2 regions of the Psychrobacillus sp. FSL H8-0484 genome follow, and region 2 is predicted to be linked to the other one. Evidence: riboswitches for the same ligand, from Rfam matches in the RefSeq annotation. Region 2 holds a riboswitch; the other holds the start of a gene.
What was found. A riboswitch is a leader RNA that binds a small molecule or an ion and turns the genes downstream of it on or off. The one in region 2 is predicted to bind preQ1.
Positions count from the first base shown of each region.

Region 1 (11,299 bases), 3.1 Mb from region 2:
TACTGATTTGTCGGTGGCATTACTACCGGCCAATCTCCGGTCGCATCATTTTCTATTTTAAAATGCATAATTTGCGCCTTCTGAGAACTTACTTTCATGTGGACTCCTAGTTTGGAAGGTAGTTCGTTCCCCCAAGCCCCAGCAGTTAAGACAATCCCTTCCGCTTCTAAAGGGATTCCGTCTACTAATAAAACACCATTTGAAAACTCCGCATTTCCGTATATTATTTCTGCTCCTAGCTTTTTTGCCCCTCGAATTAAAGCATCACGCATTTCTCGACCATCTACTCGTGCTGCTCCTTCTACATAGAGGGAAGAAAAGTCTTCTGATATAAGTGGAAAAAGCTCTTTCGTCTCAGCAGGTGTAAGTATTTTTAATTCCCCTATCTCCGGTGCATCCGTTCGCTTTACTAAAGCTCGCTCTAACATTTTTAGTAGCTTTTTCTCATCCGTGTGAAGCGCAATTGCTCCTACTTTTTTATAACCAGTGGATGTTTCCCCTAAAGCTCCAAGCTCTTCGACAAGTTCCTTGTAATATTTCGCACCATTTTTTACAAGTTCATACCACTTTTTATTTCTTCGCTGTGATATCCATGGGCATATAATTCCTGCAGCAGCTGCAGATGCCTGTCCACGATCCATACGATCGATTAGTGTTACTTTGACATTATGCTTAGCAAGATGATAGGCAGTGGAAGCACCTAAAATCCCACCACCTACAACAATATAAGAAGACATTTATTACTCAACTCCACTATCTAAAATAGAAAATGTTACATGATCACAATTTATTTCTGCCATCGCTCCATAAGGAAGAACGAATTTAGGTTCCGTATGTCCAAAGTTCATATTATAAAGAATCGGTAACTCGTTTAAATCAAGCTCCTTCATAATTCTCAAAATAGACTCTTTATATTCCTCATAATATTTTTCATTTTGAGGCTTCCCAAAAATAATTCCTTTCGCTTGCTGTAAAATTCCTTGGGAACCGTAATTCCGCAACCAATACTCAATAGAAGTTGGTTCCGGCATATCTTCCGATGTTTCAAAGAATAAAATGCTATCTTTCCAATAAGATTTTTCTGGCCAAAGCGATGTCCCTTTAGCAAATTCTAACACTTCAATACATCCTCCGATTAATTTCCCTTGCACTACTCCAGAGCCTTGCAGTACCTCATAGCCCCTATTCGAAGTCATTTGTCTCTGTTTGTCTTTATTTTCAATAACCCATAGTAAACGTTCACTTGTCCACTCAAGTGCTGGTTCTACTTCACCAATTACTTCATTGGAGAATAAAGTTTTTTTCAAAGCTTCCACCGTATATGGATCCATCTCCACATTTTCAGCAAAGTCCATTAACACAGAAGGACCATAAAATGATGATATCCCTGCTTTATGGCAAAACAAGTGCGTCACAGTAGAATCCGAATACCCGATAAACACCTTTGGATTATCTCGAATGACATTAAAATCAATATATGGTAAAAGTCGAATACTATCACTTCCACCAATATTAGAAATGATTCCTTTTATCGTCGGATCCTTAAAAGCATTCATTAAATCCTCTGCACGTGTCTTTGGATTTTCATATAGATAGTCAGATCCCATTAAGCTATTAGGCATAGAAACAACTTCTAATTGAAATACTTTTTCCAGTCTTTCAACACCCTGTTCATATCTCCACTTTATATCCGGCTCGCCAGCCCCACCCCATGACAAACTAATCGTAGCCACTTTATCTCCGGCTTGAAGCATTTTTGGTTTTATTAGCATAACAAACACTCCTTTTCATTCCATTATAATTCAAATATTATATTTTTTTCATATTTGTTTCCATTGACCCTTTTACTTACGTATATTTATAATAGAACATAATGTACCTATAAATGGAAGAAGGCGAAGACATAATGAGTATACCTTTCACAAAAATGCATGGTTGTGGTAATGATTATATTTACATAAATTGCTTTGAACACCCCATTGACCATCCAGAACAACTAAGCAGAGTTATTTCAGATCGTCATTTTGGCATTGGTGGAGACGGTATTGTTTTAATATGTCCTTCTGATGTGGCTGATGCCAAAATGCGCATGTTCAATATTGACGGTAGCGAAGGAAAAATGTGCGGAAATGCCATTCGTTGTGTTGCAAAGTATGTCTATGATCACAATATTGCTACGAAAGAAACCCTAGAAATTGATACATTAAGTGGCATTAAAATTATTGAACTACATGTAGAAAACGGGAAGATGATATCAGCTACCGTTGACATGGGGAGTCCTATTTTAGATCCTCCTACAATTCCAGTGCTTGTAGAAGAACAAGAGGTGCTTATTAATTATTCTCTTTTAATAGAGGATACTCCATATTCTATAACAACTGTATCAATGGGAAATCCACATTGTGTCATATTCAGTGACGACATAGAGTCTATCAATCTTCCTATTGTCGGCCCTAAATTTGAACATCATCCTATGTTTCCGGAGAGTGTGAATACAGAGTTTATTCAAATAGAGAATCGAAATACTTTACACATGCGCGTGTGGGAACGCGGCAGTGGAGAGACATTAGCTTGTGGAACAGGAGCCTGCGCAGCTGTTGTCGCAGCTGTTCTAAACGGACATTGTGATAAAGACACGGATATAGTAGTAAAACTCCGAGGTGGAGACCTTATTATCCGATATACAGACGTTAGTGTTTATATGACAGGTCCTGCCACAAAAGTATTTGATGGTATTATAGAATCAATTTCATAATTAATTGATTTCCGCTATAGGCGGACGCTTTCCGCGGGGTGAGCGATAAGCCATCACCGTCGCTCACGCGTCGTTTGTGGTGTCTTATCTGTCTCACTCATCCCGCTGGAGTCGCCACCTGCCGCTTCAATCAACAAAGAGATAACTGTTCGCATTTTAATGACAAAGTACTATTTATGAAATTAACTCTATAGAATGGAAAGATTAACTTAATACTTTAAATCTGAAAGCCTTCCAATTTAATAAAGTTGGAAGGCTTTAGTATATTCTAATCTATTCAAACATATATTTAGAATCTACCATCTTTATTTGTAACGCTATTGGAAAATTGTCGTAATATTCCTGTAATAAAATACTGCTACTATATGATTAGACTAAATAGCAAGGGGATAGTGTATTTGAAGAAAATTCTTGGAACACTCATCATTTCAATAGTACTATTGGTCAGTGGAGTAAATGAAAGTGTGGCCGCAAGTCCTATACACACTGTTCAAAAAGGGGAAACATTGTACTCAATTGCTAAAACGTATAATGTATCAATCAATAACTTAAAATCATGGAACAAACTAAATAGTAACCTGATTAAACCAAAACAAAAATTAACGATTGCCTCTACTCAGAAAGCGAAATCCAAAAATCCTTCTCGATCGGATTCAAAAGATAAAGTGGTAAAAGAATTTATTGTATCTGCAAGTGCATTTACTGCAAACTGTAATGGCTGCTCTGGTATCACTAGTACCGGTATTCACTTAAAAAGTAATCCAGATCTCAAAGTAATTGCTGTTGATCCAAGTGTTATTAAACTTGGAACGAAAGTGTATGTGGAAGGTTATGGTTATGCAATTGCAGGTGATACGGGAGGAGCAATTAAAGGCAATAAAATCGACGTATTTTTCTCCTCTACAAGTGAGGCCTACAAATGGGGAAGAAAAAACGTAACGATAAAAATATTGGAATAGAAGAAAAACCAACTTTCTATAGCGGAAGTTGGTTTTTTGTCATATTCGTACGTATTCCATGAATTATAGCTTCGTAGTAAGAGCTTTCGTGCGGAACAAAGTGATTCTTTGTCACTATTCTAGTCATATTCTTTTTATTCCCTACATTATCTACATAAAATCCTTCGACTTCTATTTCATCCGTTTCACCTATCCAAAGCGAAGCAAATTGTTTAAATTCTGTACGGACGATTCCTGAAACTTCTCCTGCTTGAAGTTTAAAATCATTGAAATGAAGAGAACAATTATATAAGAAAACATGTGCAAATTCTTTATCAATAAGCTCTCCATTGTAAACCGAATAATCAATAATACCAAGTGAAGATAGGTCTTGAAAAGCAACTTTAACCCCAAGCTCCTCTTCTACCTCTCTTACTCCATCGTGCACAGTTTCTTTAGCCAATAAATGACCGGCAGCGGTTATATCTAACAACCCAGGATAGTCTTTTTTGTAATCACTTCGCATCTGAAGATAAACATAATCTCTTCCCTCTTCGCTACTAATAAACCAACAGTGAAACGTTTCATGCCAATGTCCCAATCTATGCACTTCTTCTCTCGAAGCAACACCTATAGGATTTTTCTCTCTATCGAATATTTTAAGTTGTTCCGTTTCCACTATTGTTTAGCCGCCTTAAATATAAACTCAAATGATTTTAATCTTTCTTGATGGTTATATATTGGTGAGTTAATCATTATTTCATTTACTTGTGTAGTAGCAAGGAAATCTTCTAGCTTGGATTTCACGGTTTCTGGAGAACCTACAATCCGGGCTCTTAAAGACTTATTTACCATTATCTCTTCTTGCGCTGTCCAGAGTTCTCCCATATTTGCTGGAGGTTGCATTTTTCCTCTCTTCCCTCGAATGATTCCTAAAAACTGTTGCAATAACGAGGTAGCAAGAAATTCAGCTTTTTCATCTGTTTCTGCAGCAATTACATTCAAACTAGCAATCACATAAGGCTCCTGTAAATGCTTAGATGGCTTGAAATATGAACGATAGAGATGTAATGCTTCCTCTAAGTAATCTGGTGAAAAGTGACTTGCAAATGAGTATGGTAAACCCATCATACCGGCTAGCTTCGCACTAAAATTACTTGAACCAAGCAACCAAATTGGTACTTCTAATCCTTGTCCTGGTACAGCAATAATTGGTCGACTAGAGTTCTCTTCAATAGACTCAAAGTATGATTGCAGTTCCTGCACAAGTTCTGGGAAATTATCCGCTGCACTAAAATCTCTACGTAAAGCACGAGCAGTCAGCATATCTGTTCCAGGCGCTCTTCCTAACCCAAGATCAATTCTCCCTGGATAAATGGATTCCAATGTACCAAACTGTTCCGCGATTATTAAAGGGGAATGGTTTGGAAGCATCACGCCTCCTGCTCCAATGCGTATCGTACTCGTTCCACTCGCTAAATATCCAATTAAAACAGAAGTAGCTGAACTTGCAACACCTGGCATATTATGATGTTCTGCTACCCAGTATCGTTTATATCCTAACTTTTCTGCATGTTGAGCGAGACTCATACTATTTTGAAACGCATCACGTACAGTCGATCCTTCCGCTACAGCAGATAAATCTAATACTGACAAAGGAATAGTATCTAATGATTTTGGTTGTTTCATTCTAATTGTTCCTCCAATCGCTCTATATATTTATAACTTTTAAATTTCATTATACTATTTTGCATTATAGATAACTGCTTTGGCGTTTTACTTTCATATTACAGGTGCCTGGCACCAAAGCAAACGTGAATGTTAAAACATTCACGTTTGTTTTGGTTTTTCATGCAATTTAGAGTCCTATGATAAGTTCTACAATATGAATGACGTTCATACCACCTATTTTAATAAAAGCATACTAGGATTACAAAATTCATATGTTTCTATAATGAGAAATCTAAAATTATAAACGGGTGGTTATTGTCATTAGAAAATTGTTTATCATCATATGCTCTGCTTTATTTATGTCTATTCTTAGTACAACTACTAGTCAAGCAGCAACAATTTCAGTAGCTCATCATGTTGGACTCCATGATCGCTTGCTAGATTTTAGTGATGTCAGAGTCATAGATAGAGATACGAAGGTTCCGCTTGAAGAAATTTCCACATTTTTATATATCCCTATTGAAACAGAAAATGGAATCACATACCTTCGGAAACGCGGAATGGTAATTAGTTATAATGAAGTCTCGAATATAACGTCTAAAGACGACACTCCACTCAATTGGTCCCCTATTGTTAAAGTGGACGGTAAACTTTTTATTAGTGTTAAATACATCGCACGTGAAATGGGCTTCCAAGTAGAATACTTTCAGAAACAGAAAACACAGCGTATTTACAGAGATGACTACGAACATATGTCTCATGAAGAATACGAAACTTATATAAACAAAATCTTGAATGCTAAACAAACATCAACACAACCGGCAGAACCAGAAGGACAATCAAAAGCAACTATTTACTTAACGTTTGATGACGGACCAAATAAATTTACAGCTATAAACAACTCCACATTAAAAAAATATAACACCCTAGCAACTTTCTTCTTTCTAGGAAATAATATGAAAAATAACTCATCTATAATCAATTCAGTTGTTAATGATGGACACTACATTGGTACACATAGTATGACACATGACAAAAATAAAATTTACTTATCATCCAAATCCTTCATCAAAGAGATAAATGAAGGAACGAAACTTGTTAAACAAATGACTGGTATTGATGCAAAACTAGTCCGAACTCCATATGGAAGCAAACCACATATTACATCCGCTATGAAAAATGAGCTGATCAAAAATGGCTATAAACTATGGGATTGGGACGTTGATTCAAACGATTGGAAATACACCGACAAACAAACTGACCAGATCGTCAAAAACGTGAAAGTTGGAGTAGAAAAAGCCTACAAATCAGGAGACAGAGACATCATCGTCCTATTGCATGATCGAAGCCAAACAACACTAGCTCTTCCACAAATAATCGAATGGTTACAAAAAGAAGGCTATTCACTCAAAACATACACACCAGAGCATCACATCGTCCAAAACTTCCTACATGACACATCCCTTTAACCAATTGTTACAGGAGTGTTTCTGGTGCCAGGCACCAGTAACACTCTTGTAACAAAAAAGGTGATTCACATGAAATTTGGACTATCATGTGAATCACTTCTTTTTACTTTATAGAGAATCTACTTTCTACATTAATCTTTTTTCAATTGTTCAAGCAATCGTCGCACTTTATCTTTTTGTTCCATCGTTTCATCTTCGAGTAGCTCGACTTTATATGTATCATTCCATCCAGAGATGCGTACGATGTCCCCTTCTTTTAAGTTTTCAGTTAGCTCCGAGCAATGAATAAGTAGGCTTTCTGTTTCATTTGGATATTTCAAGAATACTGCTGAGTCACCTTCAAATCGATCTAGTGTGTATTTATTCCACTTCACTAACGATCTCTCCTTTCTCGTTTACTAATCTCGCTTGGTCTCCATCATTTTTCCACATTTGTCCTTTGTTCCATTTAATGTAACCTTGTCCCTCTTTTGCATGCTGACCACTCGTGATATAAATTGTTTTACCAGCACTTAAATTGTTATTTGGAAATGTATATACTTGATTACCTTCTATAGAAACAAGTTTCCAGTCTTTTAAATTCACCGTTTTGTTTCCTGCATTTGTTATACCTACGATTTCTTCCTGTACGTTTTTACTTGAAATCACTACTGGTGTGATGGTTACAGCTGTCTCTTCTATTTGTTCATCAGGACTATTTTGCGTGGAAATAGTATAATCTACGCCATTAGTTTTAACTATAATATTTCCTACCTCTGCCGTCGCATAGACCTGGGACTTTATATTTTTTATTCGATTTACCACTTCTTTCTGTGGATGACCATAGGAGTTATCTTTACCATAACTCAAGATTGTAACTTTAGGTTTAACCGCACGAATAAAAGCTTCCGAAGTACTGGTATCTGAGCCATGATGACCGGCTTTCAAAAAAGTAGATTCCAAGTAATACTGATTTAGCATACTATTTTCTACTCCAATATCCGCGTCTCCCGTTAAAAGAAATGAGATCTTTCCATATTGCACTTTCAAGACGATTGAAGCTTCATTATTGTCATTGGAATTCTCCCCAGCATTCAACACATTGATCTCCATAGTAGAATCTAAAGGAATCGTATCCCCTTTCACTGGCACTATAAAAGGAACTTTCTTATCACCTATAAGCTCTAACATTTCCTCATATGTCTGTGAAGTATGTACTCTTCCTGAATCCACAAAGTTTTTAACAGAAATGGAGTTCAACACAGAAAGTAGTCCACCAATATGATCCGCATCCGGGTGAGTAGCAATAACGTAATCTAGTTTGTCTACTCCTTGACTTTTTAAATAGGAAACGACCTGCTTACCAGCATCCTTCTTCCCACCATCGATGAGCATGTTTTTGCCTTCCGGAGATTGAATAAGTATAGAATCTCCTTGTCCAACGTCAATAAAATGGACACTCATTTCTTTCCCAACATTTTCTTTAGTTGAAGATGTCTCCACTTTCGACCCTTGGTTTTCTGTTTGCGTTTCTATCGCGCAACCGAATGTCATAAAAATCATCATTGTAATGATGGAGGATAATATATACTTCATTTAAAACCTTCCTTTTTGGTTACCGCTCTTATTTTAACATAGTTATTTGCTAGTAGATTTCTAATTCCCTTGACAGTTTCTCGTCCCTGTCATAGAATTATCAATTGTGAATATAGCGTGGTTCGAGAACCTCCCACGTAAAAAAACTAAGGAGAAATGAATTATGAAAATCAAAACTATTGCAACAAGCGGGATTATTGCTGCTTTATATGTTGCAGTTTCCTTATTAGTGGCGCCATTTGCATTTGGTGCAGTACAATTTCGTATAGCCGAAATGTTTAATCACCTTGTGGTATTCAACAAGAAATTCTTTTTTGGGATTTTACTCGGTGTGATTATAACTAATATGTTTTCCCCAATGGCTGCTTATGACCTTATTTTTGGGGTAGCACATACTGTTATTTCGTTATTAATTACCATATTTGCAGCGAAATTCATTAAAGGGCAAGTTAAACAAATGGTATTTAATACGATAGTGTTTACGTTTATGACGTTTATCATTGCATTCGAATTAAACTTAGCGTTTGATTTACCTTTCTTCTACACATGGTTAACAGTAGCAGCAGGTGAATTTGTTGTATTAGCAGTCGGCATTCCTCTTATGAGTGCTTTAAATAAACGATTAAACTTTAAATCATTAATCTAATCGTAGAAAAAGTACCAACTTCTAATTATCCGAAGTTGGTACTTTTTTGTTAGGATGATACTTAATTTAATTTGAAATCGGAAACAATATCTTGAAGTTTTTCGGACATTTCTGCTAATGCACGAGAAGCAGACGTCATTTCAATCATGGAAGCATATTGTTCTTCTGCCGCTGCTACTACATTTTGTGTATAGCTAGTTGACTGTTCCGTAACGTCTTTTGTTTTTTCTACTTCATTAACAAGAACTTCTGTATTACTACTAATTTCTTGGATTTCTGATGTAATAAATGATAGTTTATTGTTTATCAAGTTTACATCAACTGCAATTGTTTCAAATGTTTTCCCAGCATTTGTAACATAATTCATACCAGTCTCGATGACAATTTTCCCTTCATTCACAGTATGAACAGTATCTTTTGTATTCATTTGAATTTCACCAATTAAAGTAGAAATGTTTTTAGCAGCATTACCTGATTCCTCCGCTAATTTTCGTACCTCATCTGCTACTACTGCAAATCCTTTTCCGTGCTCGCCTGCGCGTGCTGCTTCAATTGCCGCGTTTAAAGCAAGTAGGTTTGTTTGCTCTGCTATCCCTGTAATTACATTAATGATTTCACCAATCTCGTTCGATTTACGTTCTAATATTAGCATCGCTTCTGTAGTTAGAGTACTTTGGCTATTGATTTGGTTCATTTGTTCCACAGTTTGTGCAATTACTTCATTTCCCGCAAGAGAAACTTTCGATGTTGCAACAGAAAGTTCATTTAATTCTTTAATATTCACAGTAATTTCCGTAATGCTTGCAGAAATTTGGGAAACAGAATTTTTTGCTTCCTGCACTCCATACAATTGACTTTCTTGACCAGATGAAATTTGTTGAATTGAATCCGTAATTTCTTCTGAAGCTTTACTAGTTTCCTCACTACTCGCAGTTAACTGTTCAGAAGTTGCAGCTACTTGCTCAGCCGAACTTGAGACCAAATTTAGAACCTCTTTTAAATTGGTAGTCATTGTATTTAGCCCATTAGCAAGATCACCCAACTCATCTTTATTTTTAATCTTGATGTTCTGAATAGATAAGTCTTGATTTGCAATCTTTTTCAGATTTTGTGCGATTTGTTGAATTGGATTACCTATATGTCTAGAAAACAAGATAATAACAACTATACCTATCAATGTGCCTACTGCTAATGTTATTGCGATTGTTATTAGGATAGAATTAGATCCTTTATTAAAGGATTCCATGTAAGTTCCTGCACTTACAACCCATCCCCAGTTTGGATCTATTTTATTATAAGTAATTTTTGTCGCTTCAGTGCCAGGCTGATTTGGTAAATCCCACTTATAATACGAAAAACCACCGCCTGCTTCCGCAGTTTTTATAATATCTTGTAAGACATATTTCCCATCAACATCTTTATCTTCCCATCCATTTTCCCCTTCTGAGGATGGATGAGCTATTTGTTCCCCATCCTTACCATAGATGCTGAAATATCCATTTTCACCTAAATCTACTTTGGACGTTAATGTACGTTTTCCATCACTTTGTAATTCACCAAGTAAGTATTGCTTTACTTGCTCTTGCGCTTCCTCTAAAGTCATCTCCCCGTTTTCAACAGACTTATTCTTTGAGTCTATTAACAACAGTGCCATCTCCACAGCATTTTTAAGTGTTTTTTCTCCTAATTCATCAAAATTGTTTTTAGCAGACATGTAACTGCTTACCCCAATTATTAAACTTGGAATTAATAGTAGACATAATGAAATAATGAATAATTTTGTACGAATTTTCACTTGCTAATCCTCCTCGATTTCAACTATTACCAGTACATTTACAGAAATTATATATATGCATTTTTTACTACACAAAATATTATCGACTAAATTTTTATTATCTTTAACATTTGAGTGGTAATTAAATACTATATTTTTTTCGGTTATGGAACTTTTTACTTATATACCAATTAGATACATTTAAACAAAAAACGAGCCCTTTCCCTAAGAGGAAAGGACTCAGTAATAAAGTTTTATTATTCTTTCACAAAATCTATTGTGCTTCTAACTGTATCAATTGGACGAACAAGTCCTTCAATTTGCTCACGCTTAGGCTCTAAGAATGGAGGTAGTGATAGTTTCTCTCCAAGTGTTTCGTATGGCTCGTCTCCCATGAATCCTGGTCCATCCGTTGCAAACTCGAATAAAATACCGTTTGCAACTCTTGCATACAACGACTGGAAGAAAAAG
Region 1 is NZ_JBBOSZ010000001.1:3,418,775-3,430,073, forward strand. It holds gene MHH81_RS16830 (NAD(P)/FAD-dependent oxidoreductase) at 1-737, opposite strand, end outside; gene MHH81_RS16835 (S66 family peptidase) at 741-1,772, opposite strand; gene dapF (diaminopimelate epimerase) at 1,904-2,755, shown strand; gene MHH81_RS16845 (3D domain-containing protein) at 3,154-3,714, shown strand; gene MHH81_RS16850 (NUDIX hydrolase) at 3,731-4,372, opposite strand; gene MHH81_RS16855 (LLM class flavin-dependent oxidoreductase) at 4,372-5,382, opposite strand; gene MHH81_RS16860 (polysaccharide deacetylase family protein) at 5,724-6,833, shown strand; gene MHH81_RS16865 (DUF3006 domain-containing protein) at 6,965-7,207, opposite strand; gene MHH81_RS16870 (MBL fold metallo-hydrolase) at 7,194-8,408, opposite strand; PreQ1 riboswitch class I at 8,520-8,564, shown strand; gene MHH81_RS16875 (QueT transporter family protein) at 8,572-9,054, shown strand; gene MHH81_RS16880 (methyl-accepting chemotaxis protein) at 9,116-10,849, opposite strand; gene MHH81_RS16885 (ring-cleaving dioxygenase) at 11,086-11,299, opposite strand, start outside.
Region 1: another riboswitch for preQ1. It lies ahead of MHH81_RS16875 (QueT transporter family protein); the one in region 2 lies ahead of queC (7-cyano-7-deazaguanine synthase QueC).

Region 2 (11,299 bases):
ATTATCGGTCTAAATTATTATCTGAAGTCAATGTTAGTGACTTCTTTTTTGTATGCAGTTGACGTCCTTCGGATTGTCATCATACACAAGTTACAGGTGTTATCCTTAATTTGTTAAAAAATAAAGAATAAACAGACTATTGACACTAGTAAGTTATTGTTTTATTATTAACTTGTACACATAAGTGGTCAACTACTTTAATGTGAATGAAGGAGGATTTGAATTGCTAGATAAGAATGATTTTACTCCTTTGTATATTCAACTGTATCGTCAATTGAGGTTGAAGATAGTAAATGGTGAGTATATACAAGGGGAAGCGATTCCATCTGAAACAGAGATGATGAAGTTGTTTGATACGACTCGCGGTACCATTAGAAAAGCCTTGTCTTTGTTAGTGAATGAGGGGCTAGTCCATCAAGTTCGTGGGAAAGGTACTTTCGTTCGACTAAGTCCACTTCAGTACAGTATTACCAATTTTGGTGGCTTTACTGATTATTTGAAAAACCGTAATGAGCTAGCCGTTTCGAAAGTATTAGAACAAAACAGAGTGACAATTGATGGAACAGAATACTATCAGTTGACGCGAGCCCGTGGCGTACAAAAGGAAGATTCCGTTACCTACTTGATGATTGATACCTCATTGCTTCCAGTGAACTTATTTCCAGACCTAGACAAAAATAATTTTGAAAATGAATCGCTTTACAAAATACTGCGTGAACAGTATCGAGTTAAGCCGACTCGGTCGGAAGTCTCTTTGTCACCGATTTTAATCGATGACCAAATGAGAAACATACTAGAGTTAAATGGAGAAGAAGTTGCATTACTGAAAGCGGAAGGAAATGTATACGATCAAAACAATAGAAAGATAGAAAAAGTGAAAATCGTTTATGCACCCACTATTGAATTCAATATAATGACGAGTATTAACTCGGCCAAATAATTTTTTTATTTCATGGATGGAAGCGTATACATTTCGATAAGTGATGTATTCAGATTGTAAAGATTAAATAATTTTATTTAATTTCTATAAAAAATTAAAAGGGGGATGTCGTGTGAAAAAAATGAATAAGTTAACAATCTTTTTAATTCCAATTGGGATTGCGGTCAACTTTATAGGGGGTCAAATTGCACTCTTATTAAAATTACCGCTCTATCTGGATTCGATTGGAACAATTACAGTAGGTGCACTTTGCGGGGGAATACCAGGAGCAATTGTTGGAGCAATCACAAACGTTAGTATTTCCGTTACAAATCCAACATCACTTGCTTACATTTGGTTGAATATCGGTTTCGGTTTACTTGCTGGTTATTTATCGAAAAAAGGTGTATTTAAAAAACTATGGAAAACAGTTTTTGCTGGTTTGGGTTTCGCTATTATTGGCGGAGGCGTTGGATCAATGATTACTATTTTGTTATTTGATGGTTTAGGTGCAGGGACGACAGGTATGATTACTGGTGTGCTAATGACAATGGGGTTATCGGTACAGGCAGGTGCATTTATTTCTGAGTTGTTTGCTGATTTACTTGATAAAGTTCCGACGTTAATTATTGTATTTTTCATTCTTAAAAGTATTCCAGTACGAACATTGGCTAAGCTTCCACTTGGACACGTTCTAATTGACAAGGATAAGTTGCAAGGTGCGACTGTAAAAGTAGCATAACAGTGAGTAGAACATTATAGTGTATTCGCTTATCCCCCCATGTAGCGTATTTCTGCATGTGGGGAAATTTTTTTTACATAATTTGAATGATAGAACTACCACCACTTTTGAAGAGGAGACATGTACATGGATTATGCATTTATCGATTCGTTTAGAAAAGCACAAGTACAAAATAATTGGTTTTTAGATCTTAATCCACTAAGTAAGTTAAATATTATCCTCATTTTAGCGATTATCCCGATTGTCGCTAAGAGTTGGATAGTTAGTGTAGCGGTTATCCTTTTTTATTTTATTCTCGCAACAGCGTCCAGTCGTATCAAACAGTTCTCAAAAGTCTATATTCGGCTTGGACTTCTAATTGGTTCGTTACTCTTCATCATGAGGGCGATGTTCATACCCGGAGAAGATGTACTGATGAAATTCGGCTTTCTCACAATTACGCAAGAAGGCGTGGACCACGGAATACAGTTTGCTACATTAGTTGTGGCAATTTGCGGAGCGCTTGTATTTTATAGTGTTGCGACGCAAGCGAAAGACTTAATGCTTGCCCTAGAAAAAAAGGGTGTCTCTCCTACGGCTACCTACGTTATTCTTTCTTCGCTCCAGTCCATTATTGACCTTGGTAGCATGTCGAAGCTAATTATGGAATCTCAGAAAGCGAGGGGAATCGAGACGGAGGGAAAAGCCATTAATCGCATCAAAGCTTTTTTCCCGATACTGGGACCATTATTTTTAGGGGCTATCTCCAATTCAGAAGAAAAGGCGATTGCAATGGATGCAAGAGCATTTTATGCACCCGCAAAAAATACGCATTTACGCGAATTACGGCCGGTTCCTCTGTCTGAGAAAATAATTTTGCTTATCGTCAATCTTGCTTTTATAGGATTTATCGTATGGAGGGTTGTTGGATGAACTGTATTTCACTTAAAAATGTTTCCTATAAGTATCCCTATACAGAAGAATTCGCTCTCCAAGAGCTGAATTACGCGTTTGAAACAGGGAAATGCTACGGTATTATTGGAGCCAACGGAAGTGGAAAAACAACATTTTGTAATTTACTTAGAGGGATGATTCCTCATTTTTTCGAAGGTGATCTTACGGGTGATGTTTTGATTGAAGGGAAAGATGTGCGCAATTGGGATAGTAATTTATTATCCACCAAAATAGGATATATATTTCAAAATCCGTTTACGCAGATCAGTGGAATTAAAGACACTGTCTTTGAAGAAATTGCGCTAGGCCTTGAAAATCTAGGTGTGGAAAAAGAAGAGTTGATCGATAGAGTCATCGAAGTTGTGAAGCTTTTAAAACTGGAACAACTTATCAAGAAAAACCCGAATAATCTTTCAGGTGGTCAAAAACAACGCGTTGCATTTGCATCCATTATTGCCATGAATAACGATATCCTTGTGATCGATGAACCGACTTCACAGCTCGATCCGGAGAGTACTGCTGAGATTTTTGCGATTATCAATTTGTTAAAGGAACAAGGGAAAACTATTTTTCTAGTTGAACACAAAGTGGATTTGATAGCGGAATACTCGGATGAGGTTATCGTGTTAAAAGATGGTCGGATTACCTTAAGCGGTTCAACGCTAGATGTGCTTTCCAATATAGAGCTTCTTCAGATGGGTGTTATGCTTCCTCAAGCAGCTATGCTTAGTTACGACATGCAAAAGGCGGATGAAGCTTTCGATACAATCGCGATAACGAAATCCCAGGTAATAGAACAGATCAAACAAAGGGTAGGTGTGTAAATGGAAGCGATTGAGTTAAAGAATGTTTCGTTTGCTTACCCTGATGGACATGTAGCTAACGAAGAGCTAAATTTGATCATAAAAAAAGGGGAAAGAGTAGCAATTGTAGGACAGAATGGAGCGGGAAAGACGACAGCGGTGAAGTTAATGAATGGGTTAAACAAACCTACGAGCGGTGATGTGTTCATTAATGGCGTGAATACCAAAGCGCAAACCACGGCCCAAACTTCTGCCTATGTTGGCTACGTTTTTCAAAATCCGGATGATCAGATTTTTAATAGTAATGTCCAAAAAGAAATTGAATACATGCTCCATTATTTAAAGCTAGATGCACAGGAAATCGAGCGGCGTGTAAGTAGGGTAGTTGAATTGACTGGGATCGAAGGCTATTTAAATATGAATCCATTCGATGTGCCCTATTCGATCAGAAAATTTGTAACTATCGCCATGGTGTTGGCCTTAGAAACACCATATATCATCCTTGATGAACCAACAGCAGGACAAGATTTACATGGTATTCAAACACTCACAAACCTGTTAGATAGACTACAGGAAGAGGGGAAATGTGTAATTACAATTACTCATGATATGGAGTTTGTAGCAGATAATTTTACACGTGTGATAACCATGGCAAATAAAAGGATTATTGCAGATGATTCGGCACGGAATACATTTTGGTCTGCAGAAATCTTAAAGGAAGCCAGGCTTAAAAAGCCTCAAATTGGAGAGATTTCTGAGGAACTCGGCATGGATGGGAATATCATCTACCGACATGAACTGGTGGAACTACTAAACAAGAAATAATGAATACATAAACACAAAAAAAATGGTATGAGGTGAAGGGATTGCGTATTAAAACAGAGGATTTTCTAAGCTTATTTAATGTGAACAAACCTATATTGGCAATGATTCATTTGAAAGGTGAAAGCAATGAAGAGAAGGTTGAAATTGCTAAACTAGAAATTGATCAATTGATTGATAATGGCGTGGATGCTGTAATCATTGAAAATTATTTTGGTCCCCCTGAAGTGGTGGAAGAAGTGTTAAGTTATGTATATCAAAATCGGAAGAATATTATATACGGTGTTAACGTGCTTGATAATGATAAGAAAGCATTTGAACTTGCCGTTAAATACGATGTGAAATTCATTCAGTTGGATTCGGTTGCAGGACATCTGCACTTAGATGAAGATCGCGAGTTTGATGAATGGATTACGAATGCACGCAAACAAACGAATGCCTTTGTACTTGGTGGCGTTCGATTTAAATATCAACCTTATTTGTCAGGCAGAACGTTAGAAGAGGATTTAACGATTGGGATGACTAGATGCGACGCAATCGTTGTGACAGGCGAGGGGACAGGTCTAGAAACAGATATTACGAAAATCAAGGAATTTAGAAGGATTATGGGGAATGACTTTCCGCTTGTTATTGGTGCGGGTCTAACTGCAGATAACTTTAAAGAGCAACTTGAAGTAGCGGATGCTGCAATTGTAGGAAGCTATTTGAAGGACACATTTAAGGATGATGGAAATGTTAGTGTTGAAAACGTGCGTCATTTTATGACTCAAATAAAGAACGTACGATAGGCTTTTCCTATCGGTAAGGAGGGGTACACATGAATAGCGATTATTCTTTTTTTGTTGGAGACATTGCGTTAGACCAATATTATAGGTCTCCGTATTGGCCGGGGATTCGTGAAAAAGTCCTTGTAGAGACGTTAGACGCTTATGTCGGCGGAATGATAGCGAATGCAGCAAGTGTCTATGCAGCTTATAATGAAAACATTTACTATCTTGCTTTGCTTAATAGTGGAAGTATTACACAAATTCTCTGTAAGGATTTACAAGATAGAGGAATAGATACACGGTATATTCTCCATGATGATTCGCTGCCAGATGCGAAGAATATGATTATATTAGCAGAAGATGACCATACATTATTTATCCCGACATTGGGCATTACTCATTTTGAAATAACGCATGAAATTATCGATGCAATGTGCAAGGCAAAATACGTATATACATGTATTTCAGAAATTAGACCTTTACGATGCGGAGATATGGACGCACTCGACATTATTAAGAAAGTCAGAGCAAGTGGTGCGAAAATGGTCTATGATTTGGATGTCGCTCATTTAGAAGCAGGTGACGAATTATTTATTGAAGACATGGACATTGTATTTTTCAACACGATTGGTTTTGACACCTATCGAAAAGAGAAAACAACTGAACAAGCTGTTGCCCAATTATTTGAATTTGGAACGGAAATCGTAGTCGTTACACATGCAGAAGACGGGTGTGTTGTATATACAAAGGATGAGCAGATTCAAGTTCCAGGAATCCCAGTTGAAGTTGTTGATGTAACTGGAGCAGGAGATACATTTTGCAGTTCGTTTATCCATGCCCTAAATAAAAGTGATAATTTAACACTTGTAGCCCGTTTTGCAAACGCTGCTGCTGCTCGAGCAGTAACTGTCATGGGTCCTCGTGGAGGAGTGGCTTCAAACGAGGAGATTATCGACTTTATGAAAGAGCAGAATGTTCTCCTAGACAATACGTTCGACTGTTTCATGTCTAAATGACATATATAATGGGGGGAGGGTAAGGTATGAAAATCATTGCACAATCTGTGTCATCAATTGATTTCTCGGAATATGGAAAGTACTACAATATGAGAAATCAACCACATAATGTTATACGTTCGGAAGGCGATGGTTGGAAAGATAGTATGACGGATGCACCTCTTATAAATTCAGAGGGGCATTTAGGATTAACTGTTGGATCACCTTTGCCAAGTAAAACATATAAAATGGAAAGACATTTGCATACTGAAGAAGCCCTTTTTTGCATGGCAGACCCCATAGTGTTGGCGATTGCAAACAGTGGAAACCTGAAACACCCCAGAGCGGAAGACATCAAAGCAATCATCATTCAACCTGGGGAAGCTGTTGTGTTGAAAGAAGGCATTTGGCATGATGCCTGTCATGGGATTGATGGTGTTGTACCTTATTACTGGTTCGCTCAAGTCCTAGACACCCCAACTGAGTGGATAGAAATAGCAGATGGACCCGTTGAAATTCGGGTCACTGCAGACTAATAAATAATCCATATCTCTTGGGTATCTATGACTTAAACAGTGTTCACCAGATATTAATAACAAATTTCCGGAAAGAAAAAAGCTGAGGGAAGTGACTTGTCACTTCCCTCAGCTTTTCTTCTATAGCTACAGATGTAGTAGATACGCAGTCCAAAGCTATCCGGAAAACCTAGGGCATACTCTATCTTTTTTAAAACTATAATTCTTGTCAGATTAACCTATCTAGAACAAGTCATCTCATTTAAATTTCTTCTAAAATCCCTTTAACTAATTCCACAAATTTAACTCTAACTTTACCAGCAACTTCAATTACTTCGTCGTGATTTAATGGTTGGTCTAATATGCCACATGCCATATTCGTTAAGCAAGAAATACCGAGTACTTTCATATTTCCGTGAGTGGCTACAATCGCTTCTGGTACTGTTGACATACCAACAGCGTCAGCGCCTAATGTACGAATCATACGGATTTCAGCTGGTGTTTCGTAAGTAGGTCCACTCCACCAAGCATAAACACCTTGTTGTAATGGGATGTTTTGTTCGTTCGCTACTTTAGTGGCAATAGTACGAAGCTCCTTGTTATAAACTTGTGATAAATCAGGGAAACGAGTGCCCAATTCATCATTATTTGGTCCAATTAACGGATTGGTACCAACTAAATTAATATGATCGGTAATTAACATCAAATCTCCTGGGTTAAAGCTTGTATTCACGGCACCACAAGCGTTTGTAATAATCACATTCTCTATACCAAGTGCTTTCATTACACGTACTGGGAAGGTTACTTCATCCAAAGTAAACCCTTCATAATAATGAAAACGACCTTTCATCGCTGCTACAATTTTTCCGTTTAATTCGCCAATAACAAGTTCGTTTGCATGACCAATTGCTTCAGACTTTGCAAAGTGTGGAATTTCACTATAAGGAATTTTGACCGGGTTCTTAATTTCATCTGCAAGTGTTCCTAAGCCAGAGCCTAGAATCAGTCCAATCACAGGACGAGCGTCTGTTTTACTCATAATGAAATCTCTAGTTTCTAAAATATCTTGGATATTGTGCATTAATAATTCCTCCTTGGAACGTTATCATTAAAGTTTGGTACTGATAATACTCTATATATATGTAGCCTACTTCTGCTATAGAAAATAAAGTATGTTATCGATAAAAGTTTAATGGAGGGAAGAATCATTGTAAAGGAAACCACCACATAAACGTACTTGTAATAGGAATATATTTGTTATTAATTCTGTGTAGAAGACAATTTCAATAATTAATAGAATTATCCGTCAATTTATATAGTGAAATAAGATTAATAATAATGGGGTATTTTACTAGGAATAGATTTTGATGCATTTTTGATTACTCAAATTTAAAGGGGGATTTTCAGATGGAAAAGTTTGCAGAACAAATACGCGGTTTGGCTAACAGAGTTGAAACATTGAGAGCATCAATTGGAACGGAGGAAGCAACAAAAACAGCTATTGTTATGCCGTTTTTTCAAATTCTTGGGTACGATGTTTTTAATCCAAATGAATTTACACCAGAATTCACAGCAGATGTTGGGATTAAGAAAGGTGAAAAAGTGGACTATGCAATTTTATCCGAAGGAAAGCCTGTTATATTAATTGAGTGCAAAGGGATAAATCAAGTATTAACTAAACATGACTCACAACTATTTAGATATTTCGGAACTACAACTTCCAAGTTCAGTATTTTAACAAACGGGATTGAATATAAATTCTTCACGGACTTAGAGCAACCAAACAAAATGGATGCTTCTCCGTTTTTTGTGTTTAATATCACAGAACTAAGAGATACACAAATTAGCGAAATTGCTAAGTTCAGAAAAGAAAATTTCGATGTAGATAAGATTACAAGTAATGCTTCAGAACTAAAGTATTTGAATGCTCTTAAAATTTATCTTTCTGGTCAATTTAACATGCCATCAGAAGAGTTTGTCCGATTTCTTGTAAATCAAATTTACGACGGTGTAAAAACTAAAACGACTCTAGAAAAATTCACTCCAATAATAGCAAGAGGCTTAAAACAAATTGTGAATGAACAAGTAAATGACAAATTAAGTGCCGCACTAAAATCTACGAATGAAAATAAACCTGTCATTGAAGAAGAGCAGGAGGAAGTCCGTGAATTCCCAGAAATAATCACAACACATGAAGAACTAGAAAGCTTTTCAATCACAAAAGTTATATTAAACGGAGTGTTTGACTCGGAGAGAATATTCTATAGAGATAATAAGAGTTATTTCAATATCCTTATTGACGACAGTATTCGCAAGTGGATCATGCGAGTATACTTCGAAAAAAATCGGAACTTCATTATTTTAAATAATGCACCGAACGATAAAGAACGGACGGTAATAGAATTTGAAAAACCTTTAGATTTATTGAACTCTAAAGATTTGATTGTGAAGACTGCTGAACATTTTTTGTAAACCTAGCTTTTACAACTATTAACTGTGCACCGTGAAGAGTTAGAAAAAGAGTTTGTAAAACATAGTGTTGGACCAAAACGCTTGCAAGAGCTATTTTGTTGTACCATTCGTATGATAAAAAGTTTTTTAGGAGAGAGTGAGGGAGATGTTGGAGCATAATGAATAAGTAGATATCTCTACCTGACACAAGTAGAAATATCTACTTTTCTATGTTTCCAAGGTTCATTATTAATCTAAAATCTCTCCCTATGCGACAATCGTTTGTAGTAATAGTTTCAATAACTCTTCTAATGTTTCTGGTAATAGTTCTGGTAAATCTATTGGACTCTTCATTTCTATTCCTCCTTGAATCTCGTATTCTATTACCAATATAGGAAATCTATTTCGATTTTATACCTAAATTTAGAAGGAAATTTTAAAAATGTTGATAATCTCTTAAAAAAGAGATTATCGATCTAAATTACTTTAATCTAGGTCCTAAACTCCCAAACTCATATCGGCATTTCCTAGACATTTCTTCTAGTAATCTACATAAATGTCTAATTGACGTTTTCGAAAGTATTCTATATTATGAATAGGTACCCGAATGATCGGGAGAGGTTCATAGCTGATACCCTCTATAAAAAACTATGGATACATGACTATTCGCCATGTCCATATTTGGATGTGGCTTTTTTTATGTTTTTTATCCTATTTGTTTTATAGAACAGTTGCAGATGCCTCTCTTGATAAAGTGTTGGGAAACATTTTATTAGGAGGTTTTTTTTATGTCTAGCCGAAATCATGAAGAAAGTTTAAAAGATTTAACCCTGTTAGGGAATCAAGGAGTACAGTATTCTTTTAATTATGCACCAGAGGTATTGGAGTCAGTGGATAATCTTCATTCCAATCGGGATTATTTTGTGAAGTTTAATTGTCCAGAGTTTACTAGTTTATGCCCGATTACGAATCAGCCTGATTTTGCAACTATGTACATCTCGTACGTACCGGATCAAAAAATAGTAGAGAGTAAATCACTAAAATTATATTTATTCAGTTTTAGAAATCACGGGGATTTCCATGAAGACTGTGTAAATATCATCATGAACGATTTAATTAAATTACTTGATCCAAGGTATATTGAGGTCTGGGGGAAATTCACTCCACGTGGAGGACTTTCCATTGATCCATGGTGTAACTATGGGAAGCCGGGTACGAAATACGAAGAGATGGCTCATTATCGTTTGATGAATCATGATCTTTATCCAGAAAAAATAGATAATCGATAAACGAGGAATTGAATAGTCAGTCATATGAAGGAAGAGGTTTTTAGCTACCCTCTTTAAAAAACTAAGGAGAAAACAGCATTCTTTCTTAGGATGCTGTTTTTTCATGATAAGGGAGTTTTTACAGATGAAGCAGGAGAAAGCAATCATTGTATTTAGCGGAGGTCAAGACAGTACGACTTGTCTGTTCTGGGCAAAAGAACGTTTTGGAGAGATTGAGGCAGTGACTTTTGATTATGGTCAAAGGCATAGTCTTGAAATTGAATGTGCGAAGGAGATAACCAAGGAACTCGGTATCAAGCATCACATACTGGATATGTCACTCTTGAATCAGCTTGCTCCGAATGCATTGACACGAGAAGACATAGCGGTAGAAGACGGAGAAGAAGGTGGACTACCCTCGACTTTTGTGCCTGGCCGTAATTTGCTCTTTCTTTCCTTTGCCGGAGTTTTAGCAAGCCAAGTGGGAGCCAAGCATATCGTGACTGGCGTGTGTGAAACTGATTTCAGCGGATATCCCGATTGCCGAGATATTTTTGTAAAATCCTTAAACGTAACATTAAATTTATCCATGGACGATACCTTTGTGATCGATACACCGCTAATGTGGCTGAACAAGGCACAAACATGGGAGCTTGCTGATCAGCTCGGGGCGCTGGAGTTTGTTCGGGAAAAAACGTTGACCTGCTATAACGGTGTAATAGCAGATGGTTGTGGGGAATGTCCGGCATGTAAGCTGAGACAAAAAGGGCTTGATGAGTATTTAAGCTTTCGGAAGGAGTCTTAAGGCATGCCTGAATTTAGAATTGTCGATAAGCTCCAAAAAATAGACGAAGATATTCAAAGGAGTCAATTGAACTATCATTCAAAGCGTGTTCTTGTGAGCAAGGAATTTACCTTTGATGCTGCCCATCATTTACATCACTACGAGGGGAAATGTAAGAACCTGCATGGTCATACGTATCGTGCCGTATTAGGATTGAGTGGATATACGGATGAACGTGGTTTGATGATAGATTTTGGCGATATAAAAGAGATATGGAAACAAAAAATAGAGATTTATTTG
Region 2 is NZ_JBBOSZ010000001.1:316,574-327,872, forward strand. It holds gene MHH81_RS01585 (GntR family transcriptional regulator) at 224-940, shown strand; gene MHH81_RS01590 (hypothetical protein) at 1,053-1,661, shown strand; gene MHH81_RS01595 (energy-coupling factor transporter transmembrane component T) at 1,788-2,573, shown strand; gene MHH81_RS01600 (energy-coupling factor ABC transporter ATP-binding protein) at 2,570-3,418, shown strand; gene MHH81_RS01605 (energy-coupling factor ABC transporter ATP-binding protein) at 3,419-4,222, shown strand; gene MHH81_RS01610 (BtpA/SgcQ family protein) at 4,264-5,007, shown strand; gene MHH81_RS01615 (carbohydrate kinase family protein) at 5,037-6,002, shown strand; gene MHH81_RS01620 (ureidoglycolate lyase) at 6,029-6,517, shown strand; gene MHH81_RS01625 (purine-nucleoside phosphorylase) at 6,759-7,577, opposite strand; gene MHH81_RS01630 (type I restriction endonuclease) at 7,904-8,968, shown strand; gene MHH81_RS01635 (hypothetical protein) at 9,215-9,337, opposite strand; PreQ1 riboswitch class I at 9,559-9,605, shown strand; gene queF (preQ(1) synthase) at 9,736-10,236, shown strand; PreQ1 riboswitch class I at 10,264-10,307, shown strand; gene queC (7-cyano-7-deazaguanine synthase QueC) at 10,361-11,020, shown strand; gene queD (6-carboxytetrahydropterin synthase QueD) at 11,024-11,299, shown strand, end outside.